Paenarthrobacter nicotinovorans: one gene and its partner. Each later gene encodes a partner of the first gene's protein in a complex. Links are inferred from orthologs where the notes say so. Each region holds a gene or a part of one and is shown on either strand. Other genes may lie near its edges.

Region 1 (7,829 bases):
ATCCGTACTGTCGGTGGTTCCCCCGTGGTGGCCGGCATGGGATCCGTCCACCAGCTGCTGGAGGTGAAGAGGCGTCATGGACATGACCGCCACCATGACCCCGTGGGCGGCGATAACAGCGGCCAGTGCCAGAAGGGCCTGCGGGGAGGAACGAACGGCCCGTAGGCCGGACCTGACAGTGCCCCTGACGGGGATGCTCCCGGTACCGCCCGAATCGTGGGCGCTTGATGCCAGCCGCCGGGCAAGCAACAAGGGATCCGGCCGGAGCCCCAGGAACAGAAGCAGCGCCGCCAGCAAGAGCCCTGCCGCGGAAAAGACAAAGGGGCCTGCAATGGGCGGCAACCCAAGAGCCTGTCCCACCAAGGCACCTGGCTGGATGAGGTTCGGCCCGGCAACCGCTCCGATGGTGATGGCCCAGACCACTGTGGACAGGGACCTGCCGCGATGTTCGGGCTCGGCGAGGTCTACGGCAGCAAACCGCGCCTGGAGGTTTGCCGCAGTGCCCAGGCCCAGGAAGGCTGCCCCCAGTATCAGGACGGGGAATGACCTGGCCATCACGGCGACTATGAACAGGAGTGCCCCGATCATGGCAGCTACCAAGCCGGTGACCAGACCCACCCGGCGTCCACGTGCTTCGGCCAGCCGCGCCAGCGGAAGGGCGGCAATGGCGGCCGCCAGGGTCAACACGGTAGTGATGGAACCTGCCCATGCCTCGGAGCCGGACAGATCAACAGCCAGCAGGGAGCCAATGGAAAGCGTCGCTCCATTGCCAACTCCGCTGAGGAGCTGGGACGCACTGAGCAGGAAAACACTACGGCGCTGAACCCGTTGTGGGTCCAGCGCCGTAGTTGGGGAGGTAGTCACCCCATGAGACTACAACTTTCGATGAAGTTACTCTGCTTCGCTCAAGCTCTTCCGTGCGTCTTCCTCAAGCCGGGCATCAATCTTGGCCTGGCGTGCTGCGGGGCTGAGAAGGCTGGCCACTACGGCCACGACGATGGTACCGACGATGACCGCCAGCGACACGTACGTAGGGATCTCCGGAGCCCACTCGATGTGGTGGCCGCCGTTGATGAAGGGAAGTTCGTTGACATGCATGGCGTGCAGGACAAGCTTGACGCCGATGAACGCCAGAATTACCGACAAGGCGTGCTTCAGATAGACCAAGCGGGTCATGAGTCCGCCCAACAGGAAGTAGAGCTGACGAAGGCCCATCAACGCGAAAATGTTGGCTGTGAAAACGATGAAGGCACTTTGGGTCAGGCCGAAGATCGCGGGGATGGAGTCCACGGCGAACAAGAGGTCGGTCAGGCCGATGGTCACGAAGACGATCAGCATGGGGGTGAAGACCTTCTTGCCGTTGACAGTGGTCCGCAACTTGCCGCCGTCGAACTTCTCAGACATGGGAAGCACCCTGCGAAGGCGGGCAATCAAGGGGTTCTCGGCCCCTTCTTCCTCATCCTCACCGGAGTCCTTGGCTTGCTTCCAGGCGGTCCACAGAAGGAAAGCGCCGAAGATGTAGAACACCCAGCTGAACTGTTCGATCACCACGGCGCCCAGGGCGATGAAGATACCTCGGAGCACCAAGGCGATGATGATGCCCACCATCAGCACTTCCTGCTGGTACTTACGGGGCACAGCGAACCGGGCCATGATGATGATGAACACGAACAGGTTGTCGATGCTGAGGCTGTATTCAGTCACCCAGCCCGCAATGAACTGGCTTCCGTACTCGGGGCCCGTGAAGTAGAACATGGCTCCGGCGAACACCATGGCCAAGGCCACGTAGAAAGCGACCCACAGGCCGGCTTCCTTCATCGAGGGTTCGTGGGGGCGCTTGACGACCAACAGCAGGTCGACAGCGAGGATAATTCCGAGGACGACAAACGAGCCGACCTCGAACCAGACAGGGAGCTCCATTAAAGGGCCTTTCGCAGGGTACGGGAAAACGGTGTAAGTCTCTCCGGCCGCCTTGGAGCGTTTGATGCTCTGACATGGCGACCCGCTAGGCCCGGCGAGGCAACCATGCCTTGCGTGCTGACGAACCTAGCGCTTGGGATACTCCCCTACGTGGCTTAAACCTTACCCTAGGCGTGACCGGCGGACTGCATCTGCCGTAATTCGCGCTTCAACTCCTTGACTTCGTCACGGATCCTTGCCGCGACCTCGAACTGGAGTTCGGCGGCGGCACCATGCATTTGTTCCGTTAGCTGTTCAATGAGGCCCACCAAATCCTCCGCCGGCGCTGCTGCAAGGCCGTCCTGCCGGACAGTTGCGGCACCCTTCGCGGACGTCTTACCGCGTTTGCCGCCCTTGGCCAGCCGGTTGTTGTTGAGCAGCTCCTGGGTGTCTGCGTCTTCCTTGGCCAACTGGTCGGTGATGTCAGCGATTTTTTTGCGCAAGGGCTGCGGGTCGATGCCGTGCTCAGTGTTGTACTTGACCTGGATGGCGCGGCGGCGGTTGGTCTCATCAATCGCGTGCGCCATGGAGTCCGTGATCCGGTCGGCGTACATGTGGACCTGGCCCGACACGTTACGGGCGGCACGGCCGATGGTCTGGATCAGCGACGTGGAGGAACGCAGGAAGCCTTCCTTGTCGGCGTCGAGGATACTCACCAAGGAGACCTCCGGAAGGTCAAGGCCTTCCCGGAGCAGGTTGATGCCCACCAGGACATCGAAGACACCCATGCGCAGTTCCCGGAGCAGCTCCACACGCCTCAAGGTGTCGACGTCCGAGTGCAGGTACTCCACCTTGATGCCGTGTCCCACAAGGTAATCGGTCAGGTCCTCGGCCATCCGCTTGGTCAAGGTGGTCACAAGAACGCGCTCGTTCTTCTCCGTGCGGATTCGGATCTCCCCCAGCAGGTCGTCGATCTGGCCCTTGGTGGGTTTGACCACCACCTCGGGGTCGATGAGGCCCGTGGGTCGGATAATCTGCTGCACATAGCCATCGGCCTTCCCGAGCTCGTACTTTCCGGGAGTGGCCGAGAGGTAGACCGTCTGGCCGATGCGCTCAAGGAATTCGTCCCATTTCAGGGGCCGGTTATCCATGGCAGAGGGCAACCGGAAGCCGAAGTCCACGAGGTTTCGCTTCCGGGACATGTCGCCTTCGTACATGGCGCCGATCTGCGGAATGGTCACGTGCGATTCATCGACCACCAGCAGGAAGTCATCCGGGAAGTAGTCCAGGAGGCAGTGAGGTGCCGTGCCGGGCTCGCGGCCGTCAATGTGCACCGAGTAGTTCTCGATGCCGTTGCAGAACCCCATCTGCTGCATCATTTCAAGGTCATAGGTGGTCCGCATGCGGAGTCGCTGGGCTTCCACCAGCTTGTTCTGGGCTTCGAGGACCTTCAGGCGGTCCGCCAGTTCGTCTTCAATCCGCTTGATGGCCCGCGCCATCCGTTCGGGACCGGCCACGTAGTGCGAGGCCGGGAAGACGTACATCTCTTCCTCCTCCCGGATGACCTCGCCAGTCAGCGGATGGAGCGTCTGGATGTTCTCGATCTCATCGCCGAAGAACTCAATCCTGATGGCGAGTTCCTCGTACATGGGAATGATTTCCACGGTATCGCCACGGACCCGGAAGGTTCCCCGGTGAAAGTCCATGTCGTTGCGGGCGTACTGCATGGAGACAAACTTCCGCAGGAGATGGTCGCGGTTCATTTCCGCTCCCTTCCGGAGCGTCACCATCCCGGCGATGTACTCTTCGGGCGTGCCCAAGCCGTAGATGCAGGAAACGGTTGCCACCACGATGACATCGCGGCGGGTCAGCAATGCGTTGGTGGCAGAGTGGCGCAGCCGTTCGACTTCCTCGTTGATGGACGAGTCCTTCTCGATGAAGGTGTCCGTCTGGGCCACATACGCTTCCGGCTGGTAGTAGTCGTAATACGAAACGAAGTACTCAACCGCGTTGTTCGGCAGGAGCTCCCGGAACTCGTTGGCCAGCTGCGCCGCCAGGGTCTTGTTCTGCACCATCACCAAGGTAGGCCGCTGGACCTGCTCGATGAGCCATGCCGTGGTGGCGCTCTTGCCCGTACCCGTGGCACCAAGGAGGACTACGTCCTTCTCACCGTTGTTGATGCGTTCGGTCAACTCTGCGATGGCGGTTGGCTGGTCGCCTGCGGGCTTATAGTCACTGACAACTTCAAAGGGTGCGACGACACGGTTGATTTCCTGGGCAAGGCTCATACATCAAATCTACCCCCGACCCCGGACAGCTACTGTCCGCGTTTGCGCTCAGCGGAAGATGAATACGACGGCGGTGCCCAGCCGGTGCGTTTGGCCCACTCCTCCATCTGCGGCCACGCCACGTCAGTGAACCACGGCTCTTTGGCTTCGGCATAGGCTGCACTGTCCTTGTCCCCCGCATGGGCCCCGGCCAGGCCGCGTTTGTGGGCCTCATACTCAGCGCGGGCTGCAGGGTCGGCGCGCAGCCAGTCCCGGAACAACAGGGCGTAATACCAGCCGGGCGATCCAGCCTTCCGAACGTGAAGGTTCACAGCCCTGCCGGGATCGGCGTTGGCATGGAAGCGCTTTTGCCAGGATTCCGGAGAAGGGTGGGAGGGCTTCGGGGTGTCCCCGCGAACGTGCTGCACTGCTGGGAATCCGGCTGCGCCAAGCAGGGGCGAGATCCGGTCGGCCGTCTCGAGATCGCGCACTGTCAGTTGAAGGTCGATGACATCCTTCGCGGCCAGGCCCGGCACAGAGGTTGAGCCGATATGGTCAACGGCCAGAATCGCATCCGGAGCGGCCAGGGCGACGCGGGCTGCCAGCCGTTCGGCCTGCCGTGCCCATTCCCCATTCGGGGCAACAAGGACGGGGCCATCTGTCCGGGGCGCGCGGACACCACTCTTGATGTTTTCCGCAAAAGGCACCAGACGCCGCTCCCACAGTGCATCAACCGCGGCAAGTAGATCCTCCCGACTGCCGGAATTGTCCAGGATGACGTCGGCTGCAGCTTGGCGCTCCGCCCTGGAGGCCTGCGCGGCCATGCGGGAACGCGCGTCCTCCGGCGTCATGCCTCGAAGCTCCACCATCCGTTGGACACGCAGCTCATCAGGCGCATCCACTACCAGCACCAGGTGGAAGGTGCTGCCCTGTCCGGTTTCCACCAGCAGCGGGATGTCCTGCACCACGATGTCACCCGCACCGGCGCCGTTCATGATGGCGGCCGCGGACTTGCGGACGAGCGGGTGGACGATGGCGTTCAGGATTTCGCGCTGAGCCGGTTCCCGGAACACGATGGAACCCAGCTTCGGTCGGTCGAGCCCGCCGTCGTGATCCAGGATGCCAGGACCGAAGGCTTCAACAACCTGTTCCAGCCCCGGTGTCCCGGGTTCCACTACTTGCCGGGCGATAACATCCGCGTCTATGAGCAGTGCCCCCAGCTCCCGGAGCCTGGATGCCACCACCGATTTGCCTGAGGCGATGCCGCCCGTCAGTCCGATTTTCAGCACCCCTCAACACTAGACTGAAGCGGTGGAAATTGAGGAAGAAAGCCGTGCGACCCGGTACACGACGCTCCGGGCAGGGCCCGACTTCCGCCACGAACTGGAAATCCGGCGGTCGCGTTTCATCACCGTGCTCCGCAGGGTGCCGGATGAGGATTCCGCCCGCGCGTTGGTGGCCGGGCTACGGCGCGAGTTCCACGACGCCCGCCACCACTGCTCGGCGTTCGTCATCGGACCGGACCGGATGATCCAGCGATCGAACGACGACGGCGAACCCTCCGGTACCGCGGGCATACCGATGCTCGAAGCCCTTATCAAACGTGAGTCGGCGCCCGGGGTGACCGACCTCAGCGACGTCGCTGCCGTCGTCGTACGCTATTTCGGCGGAATTCTGCTGGGGGCGGGCGGGCTGGTCCGTGCCTATTCGGAATCGGTCTCGACGGCCCTGGACCTGGCTCCCCTGGTTCAGCGACGGCGTCTGCGGCTCTGCGCCGTAGAGGTCGCCCATGCCGAAGCCGGGCGTTTGGAGAACGAACTCCGGAATGCCGGATATGTCATGGCTGAAACCGCGTATGAAGAACGGCATGCGGTCCTGCGCATAGCGCTGGAGGACTCAGCCACTGAGATTGGCGATGCCCACGCCCGGGTGGCGGCACTGACCGCAGGCAGCTCACTCCTCCGTCCCGAGGGTACCGAATGGATTGACGTTCCGGCCTAAGAATGCGCCAACAGATTGACCGCAAAACAGAAGGACCCCTGCCCGGAGGCAGGGGTCCTTCTTTGGCTATTCAGCACATCCCGTGAGGGCGGCGGAATTAGTTGCCGGTCAGCTTCTCGCGCAGTGCGGCGAGTGCTTCGTCGGACGCCAGGGTGCCAGCGTTGGACTCAGCAGCAGCCGGCTCCGAGGAGTAGCTGGTGGTGCCGGAATCGCTCTCACCGGACGTTGCAGCAGCAGCGTCGTCGGCAGCGTGCTGGGCAACCTGCTTCTTGTGGGCTTCCCAACGGGTCTGGGCGTCAGCGTACTGCTGCTCCCAAGCGGCGCGCTGGGTCTCGTAGCCTTCGAGCCATTCGTTCGACTCGGGGTCGAAGCCCTCAGGGTACTTGTAGTTGCCCTCTTCGTCGTACTCAGCGGCCATGCCGTACAGAGCGGGATCGAACTCGGTGCTGTCAGCGTCCACGCCCTCGTTGGCCTGCTTGAGGGAGAGGGAGATGCGACGACGCTCGAGGTCGATGTCGATGACCTTGACGAACAGTTCGTCGCCAACGGAGACAACCTGCTCGGCGAGCTCCACGTGGCGGACAGCCAGCTCGGAGATGTGGACGAGGCCTTCGATGCCGTCTTCGACGCGAACGAACGCACCGAACGGAACCAGCTTGGTGACCTTACCCGGAACAACCTGGCCGAGGGCGTGGGTGCGGGCGAAGGTCTGCCACGGATCTTCCTGCGTAGCCTTGAGCGACAGGGAGACACGCTCGCGGTCCAGATCCACTTCGAGGACCTCGACGGTGACTTCCTGGCCAACCTCGACAACCTCGGACGGGTGGTCGATGTGCTTCCAGGACAGCTCGGAAACGTGAACGAGGCCGTCTACGCCGCCCAGGTCCACGAATGCACCGAAGTTGACGATGGAGGAAACAACGCCCGGACGAACCTGGCCCTTTTCCAGCTTGTTGAGGAACGTGGAGCGAACCTCGGACTGGGTCTGCTCGAGCCATGCACGGCGGGACAGAACAACGTTGTTGCGGTTCTTGTCGAGCTCGATGATCTTGGCTTCGATCTGCTGACCGATGTACGGAGCGAGGTCGCGGACGCGACGCATCTCGACGAGGGATGCGGGCAGGAAGCCGCGCAGGCCGATGTCCAGGATGAGGCCACCCTTGACAACCTCGATGACGGTACCGGTAACGACGCCGTCTTCTTCCTTGACCTTCTCGATGTCGCCCCAGGCACGCTCGTACTGAGCACGCTTCTTGGAGAGGATCAGACGGCCTTCTTTGTCTTCCTTGGTGAGAACCAAAGCTTCGACCTGATCGCCAACGGCGACAACGTCACCGGGATCAACATCGTGCTTGATGGAAAGCTCGCGGGAAGGGATGACACCTTCGGTCTTGTAACCGATGTCGAGCAGAACTTCGTCGCGGTCGACCTTGACGACGGTACCTTCGACGAGGTCTCCGTCGTTGAAGTACTTGATGGTGGCGTCGACAGCTGCGAGGAAGTCCTCAGCGGTACCGATGTCGTTAATGGCGACTACGGGGGTACCGGGCTTCTCGGTGGAGGTGATGGTCATGTAGTAGGGGCTCCGTTGTGGATAGTTAGTCGGTCAGGCAAACCGCTGCCGCCCGGGTCCGGACGGCAGAACACGGCAAAGCGCCGGGT
Region 2 (8,083 bases), 1.1 Mb from region 1 along the record:
TGATGAAGAAAATCAGCAGGCCCTCGCCGGACCCGAATCTCGGAGTGGTGGCGTAGTAGAAGCTGCTCAGGACCGAGTTGGCGGCCGACAGGAGCATGAAACCCATCAGGTCCCACCGCATGCAGACAAGGAAGACCAAAGCCGACCCCAGCATGACGTTGAAGGCGAGGGCCAGATAGCCCGAGCCCAGCGTCACCACTTGGGCCGTCATCACGCCCGAAATAATGGACGTGGCCAGCCAGGCCAGGCGCACATAGGGAAGATGCCTGCGGGGCGTTGCCGGCCCAGACGCCAGGAAAGCCGCGCAGCAGCCAATGAGGTCGAGGGCCACGGCAGCAAACCTTGAGCGATCAAGGCTGCTCCCGTCGAAGGACACCATCTGCGTCATGGCCGAGAATATCCAGAGCGTCAGACTGATGCTCACCAGGATGCCCCGGGACAGGAAAAGGGGACCGGCAGTGGCCACGTGTACATCCGGAAGGAATCGGTTCATGCCGCCTCGACCTCAAGGACAACAGTGGTTCCACGCCCTGGTGTCGACAACAGCCTGGCGTTCCCGCCGACCTGTGCCATTCGCTCAATGATCGAATGCCTCACCCCGAAGCTCTCCGCCGGGAGGGACCCGGGGTCGAATCCGCGGCCCGCATCGCTGACGAGGACCGACACCACAGGACCTGTGCGCGAAATGAGCACATCCACGTGATCGCTCCCGGCATGCCGGGCCGCATTGACCATGCATTCCCCGGCAGCATCAGCAACCGCCCGCAAGGTATCCGGCGGCAGGGTTCCGCCCTCGCCGAAAACGTCCACGGTGAAGCCGTTCCGGCTGTGTTCGCGGGCCCGCTCTTTCAGCAACGACGCCACGTCAGCGGCAGTGGAAGACTCGACGACGGCCAGCCCGCCTCCGCTGCCAAGGGCCGCGCGCCGGCCGTCCAGCGTGGTGGCTTCCGCCAGGGTGCCGGGGCTCCGGTGACCTGATCCGACGCCGTCGTACTCCCCAGCGGCGAACATGCTGCGGAAGTCCTCCGGAGCCAACCCGGCGCCGCCCCGGGCCAAGAGGGTCAGCCCCCGCAGCACGGTGTCGTGAAGCAATCGGGCGTCATGGGCGGCAGCACTGGTCCGGTCACGGACGACCGCCTGGGCAGCAAGGGATTCCGCCTTCACGGCTTGGTCGCGCAGGAAAATATCCAGGGCCCTGGGCGCTGAGTGACGGATGGCGAGCATGATGAGCCAGAATCCCACAAGAATCGAGAAGGTGATGGGACCGAGGCGATGCAGGATTGATGTCGCGATGGTATGCCCAAATACCAGGACGGCCAGCAGCGCCGTATAGACCGCCGACTGCCAAGAAGCTCGCAAGGACAAGGCCACCGTGGAGCTGGCACCGATCAGCAGGCTGTGCGCCAGGAGCAGCGAGTCCGAATCCTGGCGGTAGCTGACTCCTGCCAGGAGTTCGGACAGGGCGATCAGGCCCACGACGATCATCAGCCGAAGGGGCCAGAAATCGGTCCGCAGCATCGTAGCGAAGCACATCACCAGCATCATCACGAGCACCCACGCCAAGGCCCGGTGCCACAGGGGTCCGCCCATGATCGGAAACAGGTATAGCCAGGAGGCCGCCACGAAAACGAAGCTCATTACCGTCCCGGATCTGGCCAGCAGGTCCGAGCGCTCCAACGCGGGCCGGCAGGTTGCCAGCCGCGTTATCCATGCCCCCATGAATGTCTCCCCCAAACCCGTCATCGGAATATGATGACCACTTAGCCAGCATCATATGCGGGGAGGACCGATTTAAGTGCGATACCCGGTGTCCCAACCCACGATCGAAGTGGACATCGTGGAGGACCACGCCGTCCTGCTCGAAGGGCTTTCCCAGTGGCTCCAGGACAACACCACGGGCATCCGTGTGGTTGGCCGGTTCGCCTCCTGGGCCGAAGCCGCAGCAAGCCTGGGTGCCCTGTCCGACGTCGTTATCCTGGACGTTCTCCTGGGTGACCAGGTCCCGCTGCGCGCCAAGATCCAGGCCATCCTTTCCTCCGGCCCGCAGGTTGTGGTGTGCAGTTCAGTCCTTGACCCTGCCGTAATGCGCCAGGCCATGGCGGCCGGCGCCATGGCCTACATCCCCAAGACAGCCTCCGCGAGTGTGGTGGAAACCGCGCTCCGGCGCGCAGCGCAAGGACTGCAACACATCACCCCTGAAGTGGCCGCAGCCATGGATGCCGGCCGGGGGGAACCGCAATTGTCCGCCAGGGAGCACCAAGTGGTCTCCGTCTACCTCGGAGGAGAGGCCGGGACCATGGCGGAGACAGCCCAGCTGCTGGGTATCTCCGTGGATGGTGTGAAGAAACACCTGGCGTCAGTGCGCCGGAAGTTCCAGGACGGTCCCGAGCCCCTGACGAGGCTGGGACTCCGGGAGCGGCTCACTGCCGGCGGATGGCTGCTGGAGGACCCGCGGCAGTAGATTCCGGTGGTTGGCCCCGGGGCCGTGGACGTACCGCCCTATAGTGTCGGGGGCACCGCCTAGACTGGTAGGCACCATGGATATGTTGTTTGACCCCTACGCAGACGGACCCTTCAAAGCAGGCACCAAAGCCGCAGTCAAGGCTGCCCCGGAGCTATCACGCCCAGGTGGTGGTGCGCCGGGTCCCCGTCTTCAGGAGGGCGGCGGCGGCCAGTCGGACGCTCCTGCCTCAGGGGGATGGGGCAACCCGGGCACGCCCGGGCTCCCCTCTGCCGATGCCCTGCTCCAAGGGCTGAACCCGCAGCAGGAAGAGGCAGTCAAGCACGCCGGAAGTCCGCTGCTCATCGTTGCAGGCGCAGGTTCGGGCAAAACGCGTGTGCTCAGTAACCGCATCGCCTACCTCATCGCCACCAAACGGGCACATCACGGCGAAATCCTTGCCATTACCTTCACCAACAAGGCAGCAGCCGAGATGCGGGAGCGCATTGAAGCGTTGGTGGGAGCGCGGGCCAAGGGCATGTGGATCTCCACCTTCCACTCCTCCTGTGTCCGTATCCTGCGGCGCGAGGCCGCCAACGTGGGCCTGAACTCGAACTTCTCCATCTACGACTCCGCCGACTCGCTGCGCCTCATCACCCTGGTGGCCAAGAACCTGGACCTCGATCCCAAGAAGTTCGCGCCCAAGGCCATCCAGCACAAGATCTCGGCCCTCAAGAACGAGCTCATCGACGCCGACTCCTACTCCTCCGCGGCGAATCACAATGACCCCTTCGAAACCGCCGTGGCTGATGTCTTCAAGGGCTACACGCAACGCCTGCGCCAGGCCAACGCCATGGATTTCGACGACCTCATCGCAGAGACCGTCTACATGTTCCGGGCTTTCCCTGCGCTCGCGGAGTCCTACCGGCGGCGCTTCCGGCACGTCCTGGTGGACGAGTACCAGGACACCAACCATGCACAGTACGCGCTGGTCAGGGAGATCGTGGGCCTGGGCACTGACACGGAGGTCCAACCCAGCGAACTGACCGTGGTGGGTGATTCGGACCAGTCCATCTACGCCTTCCGCGGTGCGGACATCCGCAACATTGTGGAGTTCGAAGCCGACTATCCGAACGCGCGCACCATCAAGCTGGAGCAGAACTACCGTTCCACGCAGAACATCCTCAGCGCAGCAAACTCCGTCATCTCCCGCAACCCCAACCGCCAGGAAAAGCGGCTGTGGACGGCCGAAGGCGATGGCGAGAAGATCATCGGTTACGTGGGCGAGAACGAGCACGACGAAGCCCAGTTCATTGCCAAGGAAATCGACCGCCTGCAGGACGAGGAAGGCCTGCGTCCCGGAGACGTTGCCATCTTCTACCGGACCAACGCACAGTCGCGCTCCATTGAAGACGTCCTGGTCCGCGTGGGCCTGCCGTACAAGGTTGTTGGCGGCACCCGCTTCTACGAGCGCAAGGAAATCAAGGACGCCCTGGCGTACCTGCGCGTCCTGGTGAACCCGGACGACGACGTCAACCTACGCCGCGTGCTCAACGAACCCAAACGAGGGATCGGCGACCGTGCCGAGGGTGCCGTCGCCGCCCTTGCCGAGCGCGAGCGGACATCCTTCATGGCTGCGGCACGTCGGGCGGACCAGGCGCCGGGCATGGCCACGCGTTCGGTCAACGCTGTCCTCGGCTTCGTGAAGCTCCTGGACGACCTCGCGGAAGTCGCCTCCGGATCCGGCGCGGCTGCAGCCCTCGAGGCAGTCCTGGAACAGACCGGCTACCTCGCCGGACTGCGCGCCAGTTCCGACCCGCAGGACGAATCGCGGGTAGAGAACCTTGCCGAACTTGTAGCCGTCGTCCGTGAGTACGAAAGGGACAACCCGGAGGGTTCACTGGGCGAGTTCCTGGAACAGGTGTCCCTGGTGGCTGATGCCGACCAGATTCCGGACGCTCCCGGCGCGGACATCGATGCTGCGGTGGCAGAAGCCAAGCGCATGGGAGTTGTCACGCTGATGACTCTGCACACAGCAAAGGGCCTTGAGTTCCCTGTGGTCTTCCTGACCGGCATGGAGCACGGGATTTTCCCGCACCAGCGCTCGGCCACGGACCCGAAGGAACTGGCAGAAGAGCGCCGGCTGGCCTACGTGGGGCTCACCCGGGCACGCCAGCGGCTCTACGTCACGCGCTCGGAGGTCCGCAGCATGTGGGGCCAAAGCCAGTACAACCCGGCCAGCCAGTTCCTCGAAGAGATTCCGTCCGAACTCGTGGAGTGGAAGCGCGAAGTCATGAGCCGGCAGGCGGGCGGATGGGGGAGTGCTCCCATCGGTTCCAACCGTTACGGTGGTTCGTTCTGGGGTGCGGGTACCTCCCGCGGTGTGGCCGCGAGCCCAACCGCAGGGTTCGACGCCGACGTTCCTGCCGCCGTCGCACGCAACAGGGTGCAGCCACAGAAGGAAGTCATTTCCGTAGTGGTGGGGGACAAGGTCAACCACACGAGTTTCGGCAACGGCGTGGTGCTCGGCGTCGAAGGTGCGGGCGACAAGACGGTCGCGAAGGTGAAGTTCGACGTCGGCGAGAAGCGCCTGTTGTTGCGTTATGCGCCGCTGACCAAGCTTGATGCATGAGGCCGCACGGCATAATTGGTGCCATGCGTCGCACAGTGTGGGGGATTCTGGCCGCCTTGCTCCTGGTGTTGGTGTCGGGTTGCTCCTTCGCCACCAAGGACCCGGACTACGTTCCGCCTGCCCCTTTGCCGCCGCTGGAGCAACTGCAGCAGGTACCTGTCTCTGAGCAGACCACTCTGGCTGCGGGCGAGGACGTCACAGCTTTCGTCACCGGGGACCGGAACATCGTGTGCGCCATGACGTCCTCAAGGGGCGGCCACCTCAACCTCCCGTACGAGGCCAACAGCTACTCGGACGCAGCCAACAACAAATTCGCGGTAGTGCCGGTGGTGCACTGCGAACTTGCCGCGTACGCCAAGGCTGAGCTTGACGACATGGCGGACGATTGCGCAGGCACCGGGCTGGGCTACCTTGGCGGAACAGCGCTCCTCACTCCGGACAAGGCCGTCTACGGCTCGTGTCGTTCCGGCGTAACACAAATGGAGTCGGAGTTCGGACCCAAGGGCAGCCGCAACGGTCCCATCTCCAAGCTTCGCGAGCTGGCCGACGGCCAGAACATCGAACGCAACGGCCTGCGGTGTTCTGCCTACAACGGGGGAGTAGCCTGCGGAAACGTCTCCGGGGGCGTGGCGTTCTTCGTCAGCCGTGAGGGTTACCAGTTGGTTTCCGACGGCGGCAAGACGGTCCGCGGGAGCCTGAAGGAAGGCTTCTGATGGGCTTTGCACGGATCCGGAAGAACCCAAAATCCGCGTGATTATGCGGTTTTTCTACATACGATAGAAGTGTAAGGTTACTCACTTAACGGGTACTGTGTAGCTGGCGGGACTCCTCAAAGGGCTAAAGTTCCGAGAGGACCTTACGCAATGTGACCGGCTTCAATCCTGGTTGTTACCGCGTACTCTCCGCAGCTGGCTATCGCGGTCATCGCGGTTCCCGGCTGAACAGAAAACTACTTCGACGTAGAAGGACACTAAACCGTGGACCTGTTTGAATATCAGGCGCGCGATATGTTCGAAGCGCACGGTGTACCCGTGCTCGCCGGCATCGTGGCGCACACTCCTGAAGAAGCGAAGGCAGCTGCCGAGAAGATCGGCGGCGTAACAGTCGTCAAGGCACAGGTTAAGGTTGGTGGCCGCGGCAAGGCCGGCGGCGTCAAGGTTGCCAAGTCTGCCGACGAGGCACTTGAGCACGCCACCAATATCCTGGGCATGGACATCAAGGGCCACACCGTCAACAAGGTGATGATCGCCCAGGGTGCTGACATCGCCGAGGAATTCTACTTCTCGGTCCTCCTGGACCGTGCCAACCGCAATTACCTGGCCATGTGCTCGGTTGAAGGCGGCATGGAAATCGAGCAGCTTGCTGTCGAGCGTCCCGAGGCCCTGGCCAAGATCGCCATCGACCCGGCTGTGGGCATCGACCAGGCCAAGGCTGACGAGATCGTCGCAGCTGCAGGCTTCGCTGAAGAACTGCGCGGCAAGGTCGCCGACGTCATTCTGAAGCTCTGGGATGTCTTCAAGAAGGAAGACGCAACCCTGGTTGAGGTCAACCCGCTGGTCCGCACCGGAGCAGGCGACATCGTTGCCCTCGACGGCAAGGTCTCCCTGGACGAGAACGCCGACTTCCGCCACGTGCACCACGCAACGCTGGAAGACAAGGACGCAGCTGACCCCCTCGAGGCCAAGGCCAAGGCGCAGGACCTCAACTACGTCAAGCTGGACGGCGAAGTAGGCATCATCGGCAACGGCGCCGGTCTTGTGATGTCCACCCTCGACGTCGTTGCTTACGCCGGCGAGAACCGCGGCAACGTCAAGCCCGCCAACTTCCTGGACATCGGTGGTGGAGCTTCCGCCGAGGTCATGGCCAACGGCCTGGACGTTATCCTGGGCGACTCCCAGGTCAAGAGCGTGTTCGTGAACGTCTTCGGTGGCATCACCGCGTGTGACGCTGTTGCCAAGGGCATCGTGGGTGCACTGGCCGAGCTCGGTTCTTCCGCGAACAAGCCGCTGGTTGTTCGCCTCGACGGCAACAACGTTGAGGAAGGCCGCCGCATCCTGACCGAGGCCAACCACCCGCTGGTAACCCTGGCCGCCACCATGGACGAGGGCGCCGACAAGGCCGCCGAGCTCGCCAACGCAGCTAAGTAAAGGGACGCGACAATGTCTATCTACCTCAACAAGGACTCCAAGGTCATCGTTCAGGGCATCACCGGCGGCGAGGGCACCAAGCACACCGCCCTGATGCTCAAGGCCGGCACCAACATTGTTGGTGGCGTCAATGCCCGCAAGGCCGGCACCACGGTCCTGCACGGCGACAAGGAAATCACTGTCTTCGGCACCGTCAAGGAAGCCATGGCTGAAACCGGCGCTGACGTCTCCATCGTCTTCGTTCCGCCGGCATTCACCAAGGACGCCGTGGTTGAAGCCATCGAAGCCGGCATCGGCCTCGTGGTTGTCATCACCGAAGGTGTTCCGGTTCAGGACTCCGCAGAGTTCTGGGCACTGGCCCAGTCCAAGGTGGACGCCGACGGCAAGCAGGTCACGCGCATCATCGGACCGAACTGCCCCGGCATCATCACCCCGGGCGAGGCCCTGGTTGGCATCACCCCTGCGAACATCACGGGCAAGGGCCCCATCGGCCTCGTGTCCAAGTCCGGTACCTTGACCTACCAGATGATGTACGAACTCCGTGACCTCGGCTTCTCCACTGCGATCGGCATCGGTGGCGACCCCATCATCGGCACCACGCACATCGACGCCCTGGCCGCGTTCGAAGCTGACCCCGAGACCAAGGCAATCGTCATGATCGGCGAAATCGGTGGCGACGCTGAAGAGCGCGCAGCCGACTTCATCAAGGCCAACGTCACCAAGCCTGTTGTTGGCTACGTGGCTGGCTTCACCGCTCCCGAAGGCAAGACCATGGGCCACGCCGGCGCCATCGTCTCCGGTTCCGCTGGTACCGCACAGGCCAAGAAGGAAGCCCTCGAAGCTGCAGGCGTGAAGGTCGGCAAG

The links.
Region 2: the proteins of uvrB (region 1) and pcrA are in contact, whole or in part, in a crystal structure (PDB 7EGT), measured with the Thermus thermophilus proteins. The link is inferred for Paenarthrobacter nicotinovorans from one-to-one orthologs. Residues at the interface, in WP_096411307.1 of Thermus thermophilus: Glu23, Leu25, Arg26, Asp27, Gly28, Glu29, Arg30, Phe31, Arg55, Glu326, Asp327, Phe328, Glu379, Ser382, Gln383, His398, Gly400, Arg401; in WP_096412145.1 of Thermus thermophilus: His654, Arg656, Phe657, Gln666, Asp668, Glu669, Lys680, Arg681, Leu682, Ser683, Lys685, Tyr686, Ala687.

Annotation. Positions count from the first base shown.
Region 1 is NZ_CP089293.1:2,088,615-2,096,443, reverse strand. What follows is about bases 1,638-4,529. They hold uvrB (excinuclease ABC subunit UvrB), read right to left. Parts: upstream 4,188-4,529; coding sequence 2,088-4,187; downstream 1,638-2,087. Other genes in these bases: coaE (dephospho-CoA kinase), read right to left, coding at 4,217-4,529; JMY29_RS09775 (TerC family protein), read right to left, coding at 1,638-1,920. Also shown: JMY29_RS09780 (MFS transporter), read right to left, coding at 1-864; more of JMY29_RS09775, read right to left, coding at 892-1,637; more of coaE, read right to left, coding at 4,530-5,455; JMY29_RS09760 (IMPACT family protein), read left to right, coding at 5,478-6,167; rpsA (30S ribosomal protein S1), read right to left, coding at 6,265-7,740. UniProt on the Escherichia coli protein: The UvrABC repair system catalyzes the recognition and processing of DNA lesions. A damage recognition complex composed of 2 UvrA and 2 UvrB subunits scans DNA for abnormalities.
Region 2 is NZ_CP089293.1:994,865-1,002,947, forward strand. What follows is about bases 2,159-5,304. They hold pcrA (DNA helicase PcrA), read left to right. Parts: upstream 2,159-2,537; coding sequence 2,538-5,072; downstream 5,073-5,304. Other genes in these bases: JMY29_RS04810 (response regulator transcription factor), read left to right, coding at 2,159-2,461; JMY29_RS04820 (hypothetical protein), read left to right, coding at 5,096-5,304. Outside these bases: JMY29_RS04800 (hypothetical protein), read right to left, coding at 1-493; JMY29_RS04805 (sensor histidine kinase), read right to left, coding at 490-1,719; more of JMY29_RS04810, read left to right, coding at 1,808-2,158; more of JMY29_RS04820, read left to right, coding at 5,305-5,785; sucC (ADP-forming succinate--CoA ligase subunit beta), read left to right, coding at 6,050-7,219; sucD (succinate--CoA ligase subunit alpha), read left to right, coding at 7,232-8,083. UniProt on the Escherichia coli protein: A helicase with DNA-dependent ATPase activity. Unwinds DNA duplexes with 3'-5' polarity. Translocates on single-stranded DNA with 3'-5' polarity. Initiates unwinding more efficiently from a nicked substrate than double-stranded DNA.